2 regions of the Alkalibaculum bacchi genome follow, and region 2 is predicted to be linked to the other one. Evidence: riboswitches for the same ligand, from Rfam matches in the RefSeq annotation. Region 2 holds a riboswitch; the other holds the start of a gene.
What was found. Region 2 has a riboswitch for cyclic di-GMP ahead of DES36_RS06160 (methyl-accepting chemotaxis protein). Riboswitches for the same ligand answer to the same signal wherever they lie in the genome.

Region 1: it holds a riboswitch for cyclic di-GMP, as region 2 does, so the genes downstream of both, DES36_RS07640 (DUF5979 domain-containing protein) here and DES36_RS06160 (methyl-accepting chemotaxis protein) in region 2, are expected to answer to the same signal.

What each region holds. Positions count from the first base shown of each region.
Region 1 is NZ_QNRX01000008.1:106,435-113,838, reverse strand. It holds gene DES36_RS07655 (DUF7601 domain-containing protein) at 1-276, opposite strand, end outside; gene lepB (signal peptidase I) at 363-911, opposite strand; gene DES36_RS07645 (hypothetical protein) at 904-1,263, opposite strand; gene DES36_RS07640 (DUF5979 domain-containing protein) at 1,297-3,003, opposite strand; cyclic di-GMP riboswitch class I at 3,209-3,297, opposite strand; cyclic di-GMP riboswitch class I at 3,339-3,427, opposite strand; gene DES36_RS07635 (cation-translocating P-type ATPase) at 3,734-6,388, opposite strand; gene DES36_RS07630 (amino acid ABC transporter ATP-binding protein) at 6,857-7,404, opposite strand, start outside.
Region 2 is NZ_QNRX01000006.1:145,181-152,584, forward strand. It holds gene DES36_RS06155 (sigma-54-dependent Fis family transcriptional regulator) at 1-705, opposite strand, end outside; gene DES36_RS06160 (methyl-accepting chemotaxis protein) at 1,003-2,994, opposite strand; cyclic di-GMP riboswitch class I at 3,062-3,149, opposite strand; gene DES36_RS06165 (methylated-DNA--[protein]-cysteine S-methyltransferase) at 3,375-3,902, opposite strand; gene DES36_RS06170 (HAMP domain-containing sensor histidine kinase) at 4,172-5,557, opposite strand; gene DES36_RS06175 (response regulator transcription factor) at 5,548-6,207, opposite strand; gene DES36_RS06180 (lantibiotic immunity ABC transporter MutG family permease subunit) at 6,218-6,973, opposite strand; gene DES36_RS06185 (lantibiotic immunity ABC transporter MutE/EpiE family permease subunit) at 6,975-7,404, opposite strand, start outside.

The sequences.
Region 1 (7,404 bases), on a different contig from region 2:
AAAACCCGTTGTTGCACCTTGTGCAACATCAATTGTAAATGAAGCTGGGCTAAACTCTGGAGCTGTTATAGCTACTCCATCTCTTAATCCTGATCCCGTATCAACAGTAAATTTAAAAGTTTCTACTGGATTAACCGTTCCTGGATTATTAATAGTAAGTGCCTTTTCAATTCGCACTGGGCTTCCGTCTACATATCCAGGGGTAGTTGCGAATGCCGTACCGCCCATACTAAATACCATTGCCAACGCCAAGAAAATAACCAAAAATTTCTTCATTTTAAATCCTCCCTTTTAATTTTTATCTGTATCTGCTTTTGCAGCATAAGATACATATTATTTTGATCAAATCACTTCCTTGAAGCTTACAAACCTCTTCTTCGAAGTATGGTAATTACCTTACCTTCTACTGCATCTGTAGAAATGGGGCCAAGATCCCGGCTGTCAACTGTTTGCGTTCTGTAATCTCCTAGAACAAAGACGGAGTCTTCTGGTACTCGGTAAGGATACTCAATTCCCCCCCTAGCGTAAGTGGGATAAAATGTTTCTCCCACTTGAGCTGTTCCGTTGACAAGCAATGTTCCGCTGTCATCTATTGTGACTATATCTGTTTCCCTGGCTAAGATTCGCCCTGTATGCCGGACTCCCTTAACCTTGTAGCTTACAATATCGTTTTTTTCAAATTCTCGCTGTAACCGAAAAACGATGATCAAATCACCATCCTTAATTGCTGGGAACATTTCATTTCCACTTTCTCGAACAATTAAGAAGATTTGCGTAAGTATAAGGTACCCAATAATTACTAGCAAGAGGATTCTCTGTAAAAGATCCATATAGGCCACTTTTATTGCTGATTCCTTTTTTCGTCTTTTTATAGTATCAGAGATATTGATAAGTTCTAGGATTTTACTCATTACCGACCTTCTCCCTATCAAGCATTTCCTCATGAGTACCATTAAATTCAGTAATTTTACAGATTTTTTTGTAGTGTTCAAGCAGGGTATCATATCGTATGCGTTCCACTTTTAAAGCTTCTTCATACATAGCATTCAATTCGCCAATTTTCTTCCAAACATCCTCCTCGTTTATGCCTCCGAAGAACTGTTTTTGAAAGTGAATGTCCTCTAACCACTGTGCAATTGCCTTTTGCTCAGGGTTAAATCGGCAGTCATCAAAATTATTTTCGGTTTCGCCTAGGGATTCTCTGCTTGTGTTTTTATGTGTATTTAAAACTTGAGTCCAATTGGTTTCTTGTTTGCCCTTCATAATAACCTCCTATTAACGTGTCTCCTATTAGCTTTAATTGTGAATATTGCGCTTGCGAATAACCATTACACCTAAGCCAACTACTGTGAATACGAGAATCAAAACATATGGTAGTGAATCAAGAGAAATACCTGTATCAATAACAACATTTTTCTCATTAGTGACGGTGATGGTTTTGGTAGCCATAGATCCTACATTGATAGTATATACATCTGTAACGGGGGTAATAGGATTGCCATCTACGGTTACAGTAACAACATAATCGCCATTTACTTCTGTCAGAGCCAAAACAGCATCTGTCGGCAGGTTTGGGATGGTATGTGTTTCATTATGGTGTAAGTGAAAGTCAAATGTTTTCTCAGTATAATGTCCACCATTCTTGTTTGCCTTTACGGTAAATGGAAATTCACGTGATACCTCACCAAAATTTCCAGTAATAATTTTTTTGACAGTTACGTTTGCCGTTTTAACTGTAACTCGAGCAGTAGCCGTTTGTGTAGGTACGTTCCCGCCCGTTGCAACTGTGTTATCAAGGGTTTGACCATTTGTCACATTATCATTGATAAATGCTTTTACTTTATAGGTCTTTGACGCCCCGGCGACCAAATCAATATTGGTGTCTAAAGTGATGACATTACCTGCAATGACCGGATCAACCCACGTTGCACCATTGTCCTTAGAAACTTTAAGTACTGTGGTGCCTGAAGGGATGGTATCCGTCACGTTAATGCCTCTAAGGATAAAATCGCCTGTATTCTTAACTGCAATGGTGTAGATCAATTCGTCTCCAATTGTGGCATTGGCTTTGTCAACGGTCTTAGTTATGGTATGACCCATATTGATCGTAAATGTTAAGCCTCTAATACTAAAGCCATCCGCACTGTTAAGAATTTGCAAGGTATTACTCTCTTTAAGAGAACCCATCATCGGTCCTAAATTAAAAGTAAATAGCCTTACACCTGTAATTACTCTGTCAGGATTGCCTGGAGACGTTAAAGTTACACTATTTCCCAACTCCTTCCAATAAGGATCGTAATTTTGAGGCGTTAAACCGTATCCTGCAGCTGCTACCCCATTTAGCATGGGATCATAAAACCTCGTCTGATTTGCAGTATTCTTGTCGTTGTCTATCAACAGGTGAATATTATTATCAGGAGTGATATAAACGCCGACTACTGAATAGTGATCATTTGTGCTACTACCTGTTGCTGCAAAGTAGTTCACAATAGGTATTGGACCAACTGCCATTGGTGCAACTGTAAGGACCTCAGTTAAAGGGGCGCTCTCCTTGTTGGTGTTTGCATCCCGTATAGGAGTATCATCGTCGGAAACCGGAGCAACTTCTACGGTTTTCTCCACAATGTCACCCTCCGGTTCCTCGATAGGTGCCTCACCCTTCGGTTCCTCTGTCGGTGTTTCTACTTTTGGCTCCTCGGCAGGTGACTCATCCTTAGGTTCCTCTGTCGGTGTTTCTACTTTCGGTTCCTCAGCTGGCAGATCTACCTTTGGCTCTTCTACCAGCTGTTCTACTTTTGGCTCTTCTACCAGCTGTTCTACTTTTGGTCCTTCAGATAGGAGCCCTGTTAGAGTAAGTTCCTCTTCAGAAACATTTACACTATTCATCTCCAAATTAGAATCTACTGTCTCCGCCATGACCACCAGTGAAGAGGCTAATAAAGAGAAAAGCAATACAAATACCATAAATAAACTAAATTTTCTCTTTTTTCCTTTCGATCTCATTGAGTTTTCACCTCCTCTTTTAAATCTAAACAAAGGTCAATCTTTATCAAAATAATCCCTCCATTCGTCTTTGTGATAGTGTCTTTTGCTTTTTTCATGTAAAAAAATGCACTAGGGTTCTATCTTTATGTGTTATTACAAGATGCTAGTAAATAATGATAAAAGGAATACTTTCGTCTATATAAAAAAGCCGCCTGAACTCACTTCTGGCGGCTTGACTGTCATAGCAATTTTCATTGCCTTAGACTCATAGCTTTGCGTCCCAAACTTTCATTAGGTTTGCCTTTTTCTTTTGTATATTCATTTGTCCTAGGTACAGCAAAAGCCGCCATAAATTTGGCGGCTTGACTGTCGTAGCAATTTTCATTGCCTTAGACTCTTAGCTTTGCGTCCCTGATTTTCATCAGGTTTGCCTTTATCTAATTCCATATACAATTATGTAGAATAAACTATAAAATATTATAGTTATATATATAATTATATATGTGTTTATTAATTTATTTGTCATAATATGTATATATTTAATATATTCCCTAACTTTTACCACATAAACATCAAAATTGTATTTTATATAAACTTTTTTAATTTTATTTCATCTTATATGATTTTATAAATAATTTTTGTTTATAATAAAAAAACCCTTTTATTGAATAATACCTTCAATAAAAGGGTTTTTTCATTGCAGACAATTTATTATTGTAAGCAGTGAAGCATAGTGATCTTTACTTTTTTATTTATCTTTAAGTCTCATAAATCCCTTAACAGCTTCATTTACTAAGAAAGGTATTAATGAGAAAACTAGTACAACTCCCCAGTCAAATAATGTAAGCATTTGTACACCAAAAGCATCTGCTAGAAATGGTACGGATATTACAATAAATTGTAGGAAGATTCCCGCAATAATCGCACCAATAAGCAATTTATTCGTCATAAATCCTACTTGGAATATGGATTTCTTAGAATTTCTCATAGTTAATGAATAGAACAATTGTGATACTGCTAATACGACGAAGGCCATTGTTCTTGCATATGTTATAGCTTCTTCAGGCATATTTACTTCGCCAATATAGTGACCATGCTCTACTAAACCAAAGTAGAAAGCTCCAAGTGTCAATAAACCTATTAAAGTTCCACCTAAAATCGCTCTGAAACCAGCTCCGTTAGCAAAGAAGCTTTCTTTTGGATCTCTTGGTTTTTCTTTCATTACATCTTTATCGCCAGGATCCATTCCCAACGCTAACGCTGGAAGTGAATCCGTAACTAAGTTGATCCAAAGCAACTGAGTAGCAATTAGTGGGATTGGCCAGTTTAACAATATCGCTAGGAAGATACAGATAACTTCTCCTAAATTACAAGACAATAAGAAGATAACTGCTTTTTTAATATTGTTATAAATATTTCTTCCCTCTTCAACTGCATGAACAATCGTTGAGAAATTGTCGTCTGTTAAAATCATATCGCTAGCGCCTTTAGATACATCTGTACCTGTTATACCCATAGCTACACCAATATCTGCATTTTTTAAAGAAGGTGCATCGTTGACACCATCTCCAGTCATAGAAACGATGTTTCCATGAGATTTGAATGCTTTAACGATTTTAACTTTGTGCTCAGGAGATACCCTTGCAAATACTCTGTAATTATTGATCTTTTGAGCAAATTCATCATCACTCATCTGATCAATTTCTGCACCAGTTAAACTTTGCTCTATAGAGTCTGCTATACCTAATTGTCTTGCAATGGCTACAGCTGTATTTTTATGGTCCCCTGTAATCATTATTGACCTAATACCTGCCATTTTTGCTTCTGCAATAGAATCTTTAACTTCTAATCGTGGAGGGTCAATCATACCAACTAGTCCAATAACTGTTAACCCATTTTCCATTTCATCCGCATCGATTATACTGTCTACATCTTTATAAGCAGCTCCTAATACTCTAAGAGCATCATTTGACATTTCTAATGTTATTTGTAAATACTGTTGTTTTAATTCTTCTGTTAGTGGTACAACTTGGCCATCTACTAATGCGTGAGTGGCAATTTGAAGGATATTGTCAATAGCTCCCTTTGTGTGGACCCTATATCCATTTCCTTCTTCATTTAAAGTAGACATTAATTTTCTGTCAGAGTCGAAAGGTTTTTCCCCAACTCTTTTATATTTTTGATTCAAATCATTTTTTGTCATATTGTGCCTATTACCTAGGACAATTAATGCTACTTCTGTTGGATCACCAGTGCCTTGACCATTTTCATAAGTTGCATCAGAACATAATACAAAAGATTTGATAAGTTCGTTCTCATCATCAGAACCTTTAAAGCCTGCTCCTTCTGCTGGCACATCTTTTAGGTGATTCATGACATAGTGTTTTACTACTGTCATCTTGTTTTGTGTTAAAGTACCTGTTTTATCTGAACAAATTACATTTACAGAACCAAGTGTCTCAACGGCTGGAAGTTTTCTAACAATAGCGTTGATTTTAGACATTTTGGTTACACCAATCGATAATACAATAGCTACAATAGCAGCTAAACCTTCTGGTATAGCAGCAACAGCTAAACTAATAGCCGTTAGGAACATATCAAATAACTCTCTACCTTGAATCAATGCGACAATGAATATGACTGCACATATCCCAATACATATAAACCCAAGGACTTTACCCAATTCGTCAAGCCTTCTTTGAAGAGGAGTCATTTCATCTACATCTTCATCTAATGCTTTGGCAATACTACCCATTTCTGTTTCCATGCCCGTTCCAACTACAACACCTTCTCCCCTACCATAAGTAGAAAGAGTAGACATAAAGAGCATATTAGATCTGTCACCAATTGGAGTCTTTGGATCTTCAAATATTGTATTTGAATCCTTATCTGTTGGAACAGACTCACCTGTTAAGGCGGACTCTTCAATTTGCAAGTTTACACTCTCAACGAGACGAATATCAGCTGGTATAAACCGACCTGCATCAATTACTACGATGTCTCCGGGCACAACGTGTTCCGAATTGATTTCCTTAATCTCTCCATCACGCTTTACTAAAGTTCTAGGTGTAGTCATCTGCTGTAATGCCTCTATAGCCTTTTCAGCCTTTGATTCTTGAATGAGACCTACAAATGCATTGATTAAAACAACCAAAATGATGATAATTGCATCTACGTATTCGCCGATAACTAATGTTATAACAGCTGCAGCTAATAACACGTAAATCAACATATCGTTTAGCTGTGCTAAAAATAATGAAAGTAAGCTTTTTTTAGGTTTTGCTTTAAGCTTATTTTCACCGTACTTCTCCAGTCTCTTTTGAGCTTCTTGGTTGCTAAGTCCAGTTGCAGGATTAACATCCAACTCTTTTAAGACTTCTTTACTGGATTTTGAAAACCACATGTTTTTGACACCTCTCTGATTTTTTATTTATCTAAGGATATATAATACCCATAATAGCAAGATGTAATAATGAGTTCAAGAAAACTTTATGCCATAGAAAGTAAATTTTCTTTACGACAAATAGTATTCCCCACTTTTTTGGCAATCTAGTAAGTTAAGCGAGAAAAGGCGCTTTGCAAGTTTTTCGCACTTACGCGATAAAAAAAAGACTTTTAACACAATTCTTAAGAATCGTATTAAAAGTCTCGTTACCTAAATGGACACATAGCCAAGTTAAATTTATTTAACCAGTAATTGTTGACTATGCATTTAAAACTACTCCCTTTTAACGTGCTTATATCATTATTTTACCATATGAATTAAATACCAGTCAATAATTTTATGAAATCCTCTCACGGTAATCCCATGAAGGATTACTTTTTTTAACATTTTGAGTCCCACTTTAAATTGCTACATTTCAGTGTTGCCTTACTCTTTATTATACCTGCATAGAAACTGCTTCGTTCTCTCTTCTTTAGGATTGCTAAAGACTTCCTGAGGGGTGCCCTGTTCCACAATTACACCAGCATCCATAAAGATAACGCGGTCTGCCACATCCCGAGCAAAATCCATTTCATGGGTCACAATGATCATTGTCGTATTGCGGTCTGCCAAATTCCTAATAACCTTCAATACTTCCCCTGTGAGCTCCGGGTCTAAGGCAGAGGTAGGTTCGTCAAAACACAAAATGTCTGGATTTAGCGCTAGGGCGCGAGCAATAGCCACCCGCTGTTGCTGTCCACCGGATATCATATGTGGATAATAATCCAGCTTATCCGACAGGCCAACTTGGGATAAAAGCATTTTACCCCGATCCTGAATCTCATTCAAGATCGTTTTTTTCTCCTGTTTAAAGCTTGGACGCTCTTGAGCCAACAGTTCCGCTGCCAATGTAACATTTTTTAGGACTGTGTATTGAGGAAATAGGTTAAAGTTTTGAAAAACCAATCCAAAATGTAATCGCTTTTTTCGCACTT
Region 2 (7,404 bases):
TTTGTTATTTTCTCCAAATATTTCTGCTGCTTTATCATTATACCTTTTTATATTCCCATGTTTATCTGAAGTGATAATACTCTCATTAATAGCATTAAGGACTTTGTTAATACTATTGTATTTTCTTTTTTCTTGTTCATTTTGAGCTTTAACAGCAATCATCTCTTCAATAGCTTTAGCTACTGCAACAACAATTCCAAGAGTGTGAGGATGTACATTTCTTGTATACCCGGTTAAATCCACGACACCAATTACATTGCCGTGACTGTCTTTTATTGGTGCCGCTGAACATGTCCATCTGTGATAAGCGTAAATATAGTGGTCTTCTCCAGTAAGCTGTACGGGATTTCCTGTTTTAATAACATAAGACATGGCATTTGTCCCAATATTTTCTTCATTCATATATGCACCTGGAATCATTTTAAGGCTAAAAGCCTCTGTTAAAATTTTTTCATCTCCCATTGCATTTAGAATACATCCTTCACTGTCCGTTAAAAAAACAAAGAAATCACTTCCCTTTGTAAATTTAATTAGTTCATTTATAAATGGGAGTGCAGTCATAATCATATCTCTGTTCTTCATAAGAATCTTTTGTAAATTTGCATCGCTAATTATTTTATTGCTGTATTTTTGTTCTCTTTTTAGTGCAAGCTGCCTACATCTTTCTTCAGATTCTTTTATTAATACTTTATAATTCCCCTTCATATCATCGCTCCCTTCACCCTCTTTTTAGTACATATCGAACACATTTTCACAGCAGACACCTTTAGTAACAAAAAAATATCTTAACAATAAAAAATACTTAAATATGTTATTGTTGTAATTATATCAATTGCTTCCAGTATTTTCAATATGATAGTAATTTATTACCTCGTTCCTCCTTACAATAATCACAAAGAATGGCTCTTTACTGGTTTAAATTTCTACCAGAACAGAGCCATTCTTTTTCTAAAGCACAGATTTATTTATTTTGCTTTGATTTCTCGTACATCCTTGCGCCTATTAGATTTTAAATTTTCGAATTGCTGATTGTAAATTTTGTGCTAAGTTTGCGAGACCTTCGCTAGCACCTGCTATTTCTTGAATAGATGCAGTTTGTTCTTCCATAGAGGCAGACGCTTCCTCTGTACCTGCAGAATTCTCTTCTGCAATAGCAGTTAAATTCTGTAATGTATTCAAGATTTCATTCTTCATCTTTTCCATTTCTTTACTAGAAACATCTAATTTTTCAACTGCACTTATTGCATCGTTCATAGCTTTTTCAACCATTATGTATTTATCTTTATTATTTTGAACGCTATTATATTGTTCTTCAAATATTGCAGATACTCTATTCATTGATTTTACTGCGCTCCCAACATTTGTTTGAAGCTCAGATATGGTTTCATCAATTGCCATAGTAGATGCAGAGGATTGCTCTGCTAGTTTTCTTATTTCTTCTGCTACTACTGCAAAACCTTTTCCCGCTTCTCCTGCTCTTGCGGCTTCGATAGCTGCATTTAATGCCAATAGATTTGTTTGATCTGCAATGGATTTGATTACGCTGCTAGCTTCTCCAATTTCATCTGAACTACTATTTGTCTGTAAGATGATACTATGAATGTCTTGGATAGCTTGCGTGCTTTCATCTGTTATTTGGATTAGTTTCTCAATTTCTTGTAAACCTTCACCCACTATAGTAGATACTTTTTCTGTAGTAACATTTAAGTTTTTTACATAGTTTAAATCTTGTTCTATGGTTTCACCTAGCTTAGTAGCTCTTGCTGAGCCCTCTTCTGTATTTAGAGCTTGCTCTGCAGCCCCTTTTGCTATTTCTTCTACAGTTTTTGTAACTTCCTCAGCAGTAGTTGCAGATTGTCCAGAGCTTGCCATTAATTCTTCAGAGGCTGCTGCTACTTGTTCAGAAGAATCATTAACTTCATTGACAATCATTCGAAGATTGTCAGTAATACTCTGGAATGATCTTGCCAATTCTCCAGTTTCGTCCTTGCTTTTTAAATCAGCTTCTAAAACATCTCTCGTAAGATCTAAATCGGCAAGGGTTTTTGCAAGAGCGGTTGCGTTAATAATAGGCTTTGCAATTGTATTGCCGATAAGATAGATTATAATTATACTTATGGCTAATACTACAGCAGTTAATAAAATAATTGCCTTCATTAAGGATGGTATTCCTGCTAATATTTCCTCTTCATCTGCGCTCATAATGAGAATCCAATCCGTATTATCAATAGAATCATATGCCGAGTATAATTCTTTCCCTTGGCTATCCTTATACTTGGCTACTCCTGTTTTTTCTTCTAGCACTTTCTTATGAAATTCTCCAGATGCCTTTTCACTGTCATCGGCTTCTGCTGCCTTTATGGGATTAATTTGATTGCTTACTACACTTCGATCTGAGTAGGCAATAATTGTCCCTTCTTTATCCATTATATAGGCTTGACCTGTTTCGCCGTATTTTAACGTATCTGTAATATCACTTAAGGCATTGCCATCTCGGCGTCCTAAAAGTGCTCCTACGATTTTTCCATCTCTTTCAATAGGTGTCGCATATATTAAAACAACTTCACCTGTGGCTGGGCTAATACCAAAATTCAACGCATTCTTATCGCCCTTTAAGGCTTTCCATACAGGGTCTGTTTCTGGCAGCTGGATTGTCCTTCCATCTGTATAAGTTACGGTTCCATCTAATTGCATGATTCCAAAATTAATAAAGTCAGAAACTTCTACTTGTTTTTGCAAAATAGGAACTTGAACCTCTAAGTCCATATTTTGGATTTCGCCTAATTGGGCAAGTACTTCTAGCGTTCTTCTTTGAATTTCCATTCGGTTCTGCACTACTACTGCTCCATCATTAGCAGATGTTATAAGACCTTTTTCTGCTTCCACTGTAACAATTTTACTAGCGCTATTGATGGAGATGATTCCTAAAGCTACAGATGAAAATAAAATAAGTGCAGAAAAATAAACCACTAATTTCATTTTAATACTTCTCATGTTAACTCCCCCTTTTGTTAAAATAAAAAAATCCCTTTTAAAATTAGATAAAAGGGTTTTGTTTATAATATGCAACTGGCTACCTTGCGACAAATAAGTCGGTTAGGCCCATAGCTTTGCGTCCTTACCTTTCGGTAAGTTTGCCCTTAGATGTAATTAAACTGTCAAAAATTTATTTTATTATTTCTATCATAGTTAAAATCTCTTAATAAATCAACACCTATTTTACATATTTCGGCACTTTTTTAATTTAGCTGCGATACATTATACGATTGTTAATCCTATTGTGGTTAAATAATAGATATAAAAGTAGATTTTTTTATTCATGGATCACGTTTAATTCCCTTAATATTCTTTTTATTAGATAAAGTACATCTTTTTTATTTTTGGGGCACAAATAATCCAGTCATATCCACTCCTTCATGCTCTAGTAGCTTTACCTTTTTTTCAATTCCACCTGCATAACCGGTCAGACTTCCGTTGGTGCCTACTACACGATGACAAGGTATAATGATAGATATGGGATTGTGTCCCACAGCACCACCTACAGCTTGAGCAGACATCCTGTTTTTCCCTATGCGTTTTGCAACTTCTTTCGCCATATGACCGTATGTTGTCAGCTCACCATAGGGTATTTCAGTGAGAATTTTCCACACCTGCTGTCTAAACTCACCACCTATAGGAGCAAGAGGTAGCCTAGATATTTTTGGTTTCTTACCAGTGAAATAATCATCTAACCATGCTATACCTTCTTTAAGTATTGGAATATCATCTTTTTCGATAATATTTTTTGGCATTGTGTTTCCGATATATTTCTGTTCGCCAATCCACAGACCAATAATACTATCTTCATCACTTGCAAGCAATATATCCCCAACGGTCGATTTGTAATGTATCGAGTAGTACATTTTCTCCTCCTCTAATTCTATATTTATATTCAACTGCGATTTTCTTTCATCGTATATCTATTATTCTTCGATATTTGAATGTCCTAAAAATAAAGAAATTCTTTTTTGATACTTTATTGTTGGCATGAAGCATAACACTCCTAATGTGCCAAATGCAATCACCCTATTGGAAATGAATCCTTTATCAATATATTCCCAAACAATAACCGAGTTCTTCTAAAAAATAGCGATATTCCTTTTCGCTTTTGTAACTCTGTTGTGCGACAAACTCAGCGGTTCGGCGACATGTCTCTTTGGAAAATTTGAATCTTAGTTGTAACGGACCCACCACCATTCTTATCGTTGGATAATATAAGTTCTCCATGATATTTTGTAATAATGGTGTTTGCTATATATAAACCTAATCCATGATGTCCAGTTTTGGTTCTGCTATCATTATCCATTGTAAATCGCTGTTTTCCATACTTTAGCATTTTTTTAGAAAAACCATTCCCCTGGTCTATTACTTGGATAATGAGATAAGAATTATCAATAAAACCATTAATAATAACACTAGAATTTTTTGAAGAAAACTCTACTGCGTTTGACAAAATGTTCATCAATGCTCTTTCAAATTCATCTTTGTTTCCTTGTATATATAAATCTTCTTCAATATCTATGTTCCATATCATATTGAGATCATAAATTTTTCCAAGAGCCTCTCCCTGGCTTCTTATAAAATTTGTTGTTTTCATAGCGCTGATGATTTCATCAGATTTACGATAATCAATTTCTTTTTTTGTAATAGTCAGCAAACTTTTTAGATATCCCTCCATGTGTTCACTACTTTCCTCAATATAACCGCAATAAGATTTCTGCTCATTTGTCAAATTTGTTTCACCAAGTAATCCAACATTCCCTTTAATTATCGTTAAAGGCGTTTTTATATCGTGTGCTAAAGCTGATATTTGTTCTCTCTTTTGCTGTTCTACTGACCATTGTTCTTCTAGGGCCTTTTTTAATGAGTTTTTCATCTTATCAATCCCTTTAAGAACCATGCTGATTTCTTCTATATTACTCGTACCTACATTAAAATCTAAGTTCTGTTCTTGTATTTTTGCCATTGGTATTAGAAGGGTTTTTAATTCATTATTAACCTTTTTGGCAAATCGATTAGACCACAAAATGATCAAAGCTATAAGCTGAATAAAAAATACAATCACTATTGTCAACTCAGCATTAGGTAAAGTTCTCCTTAAAATTTCATTTCTATATTGCGCAGTTAAAGGATAGGTAATAATCAATATCCCCTCATCACGATCAATCGTTATTATATACTTTTCTAAACCTGTTGATGTTTTTCCTTGTTGATATCTATCCCAGTTTATTTTTATATCCTTAGAAGAAAAATTTCCATATAGAAAATCTCCTTCCTCAGAATAAACACCAAAATTACACATTGGAGTCAATAGTTCTATGGTCACCCTAGGTAAATTCTTTAACTCATCGTAATTACTTTGAATTATTTTTTCTGAATAATTTGCTGGATAAACTCCAATGGAGGCTACAATGAACAAGTAATAGTTCACTAATATTAAAATAATAATAAGTAAACCAAGGGATACAACATATTTAATAAAAGTTGTACGTAGTTTTGTACTTTTTCTTATTCCCATTTATACCCTATTCCCCAAACTGTCTTTATAGGTTCTTCTTTAAATTGAGTAAACTTAGCTCGTATGTTTTTTATATGTTCAACAATTGCACTTAAATTACTCTCTCTCTCATATCCAAAAACAACTTCAAATATTTGTTCCTTAGAAAATGTCTTGCCTCGATTAAGAGCTAAGTATTCACTTATTTCATATTCACTTTTTGTAAGTGGTACCTTATTATCTAATACAAAACACTCTTTACTGGAAATTGAAAACCTAATATTATCAATAATTACAGAGTTGATTTTTTCTCGTTGTTCTCTCCTAATATGAGCATCTACCCTTGCACGGAGTTCTTGAACTCCGAAGGGTTTCATCAAAAAATCATCTCCTCCTAACCCCAATCCTTTAATGATATCTGTTTCGTCTGATTTTGCAGTAAGAAATAAAATAGGTGAATCGACCGATCCTCTTATTCTAGTGCATAATTGAAAACCATCAATATTAGGCATCATTATGTCTAATATTATGAGATGATAGTAGCTTAAATTTTCTTGAAAAACCTTTTCTGGCTCGTTTATTTTTTTGACAAAATGCCCACTTTTATTTAGTACATTCTCAATTAAATCTAAAATGGATTTATCGTCATCTACAGCTAAAATATTCGCCACAATAATTCTCCTATTCCTCTGACTTTTCCCCTTCCCACTTTGTATACCATGCTACTATAATTATCAAAGATAGTATTGTTCCAACAATAGATATCATGATTCCTAAGGTTAAAGCTGGGTCTCTAAAAGCGCCACCACTATCTTGATATTTCATAAGTAAAGAGCTAATAAATCTGATACTCCATGAACTAGGTAAAAAGGGCCACCTGCCATCTCCCATGCCTGTTAAAAACAATGCTGATATAAGGGATTCTACAATTCCTATCCCAATGGAAATCCCCTTCGAGAATCTTAAACTTAAAAAGAAATGCAAAATATATAAAAAAATATTACTACATATTAATACTCCCGCAACCTTTAAATACATAGTAAAAGGAAATATTATGTCCTCTATAAAGGTATACCCTATATAAAAACCTAAAACGGCTATAATTGTACTAAGCGCTCCAAATGCCAGCACTAAAATAAGTTTGCTTAAAAATGATAAACACCTTGTTTCTGAGCTTGCCAAAAGATTTCTATAACATCCTGCCACATACTCTTGATCGGCCATCATTGAAGTAATTATCCCGATTAATATGGGAAAAATCATACATAATACTTGTAAATATGCCGAAATTTTACTCATACTGTCCCAGGGAGAGTATAAATAATAACTTAAAAATAGTATCAGTCCTAAAATAGGTATGTATAAGTGCATCCACACAATCTGAGTAGATTTTAATTTCATTATATCAGCTTTTAGGAGTTTTTCTAACTGTAGCATTTTAAATTGCCTCTCTTTTCCTAAACCACAGGGATGTCAAAATAGTTAATATAATAAAAATAATAATACTAATCACAGTATCTCTTATAACCATATCTCCGTTTAGGTGAAGACTGCTTTCTGATACTGGAAGACCATTAGGTAAAATATGAAGAACTGGAGCCATTAATGCGGATGATGTCCTATATGGAAAAAATTTCAATATTGAAGTTGTATCGAAGGATAGTACTCCAATCATTGTCATAGCTATATTAAAGAGAACGGCAACAAACATATTAAATTGTACCGTCAAAAACATGCTAAGTGGTATATTAAATAAGAATGTTAGTATTAATATCACTGTTGCAAGAATATTTGATTTTAATGGGATAATTGATTCAAATATAAGACCAATACCATGAATCCCTACCATAAAGATCACACTAGAGAAT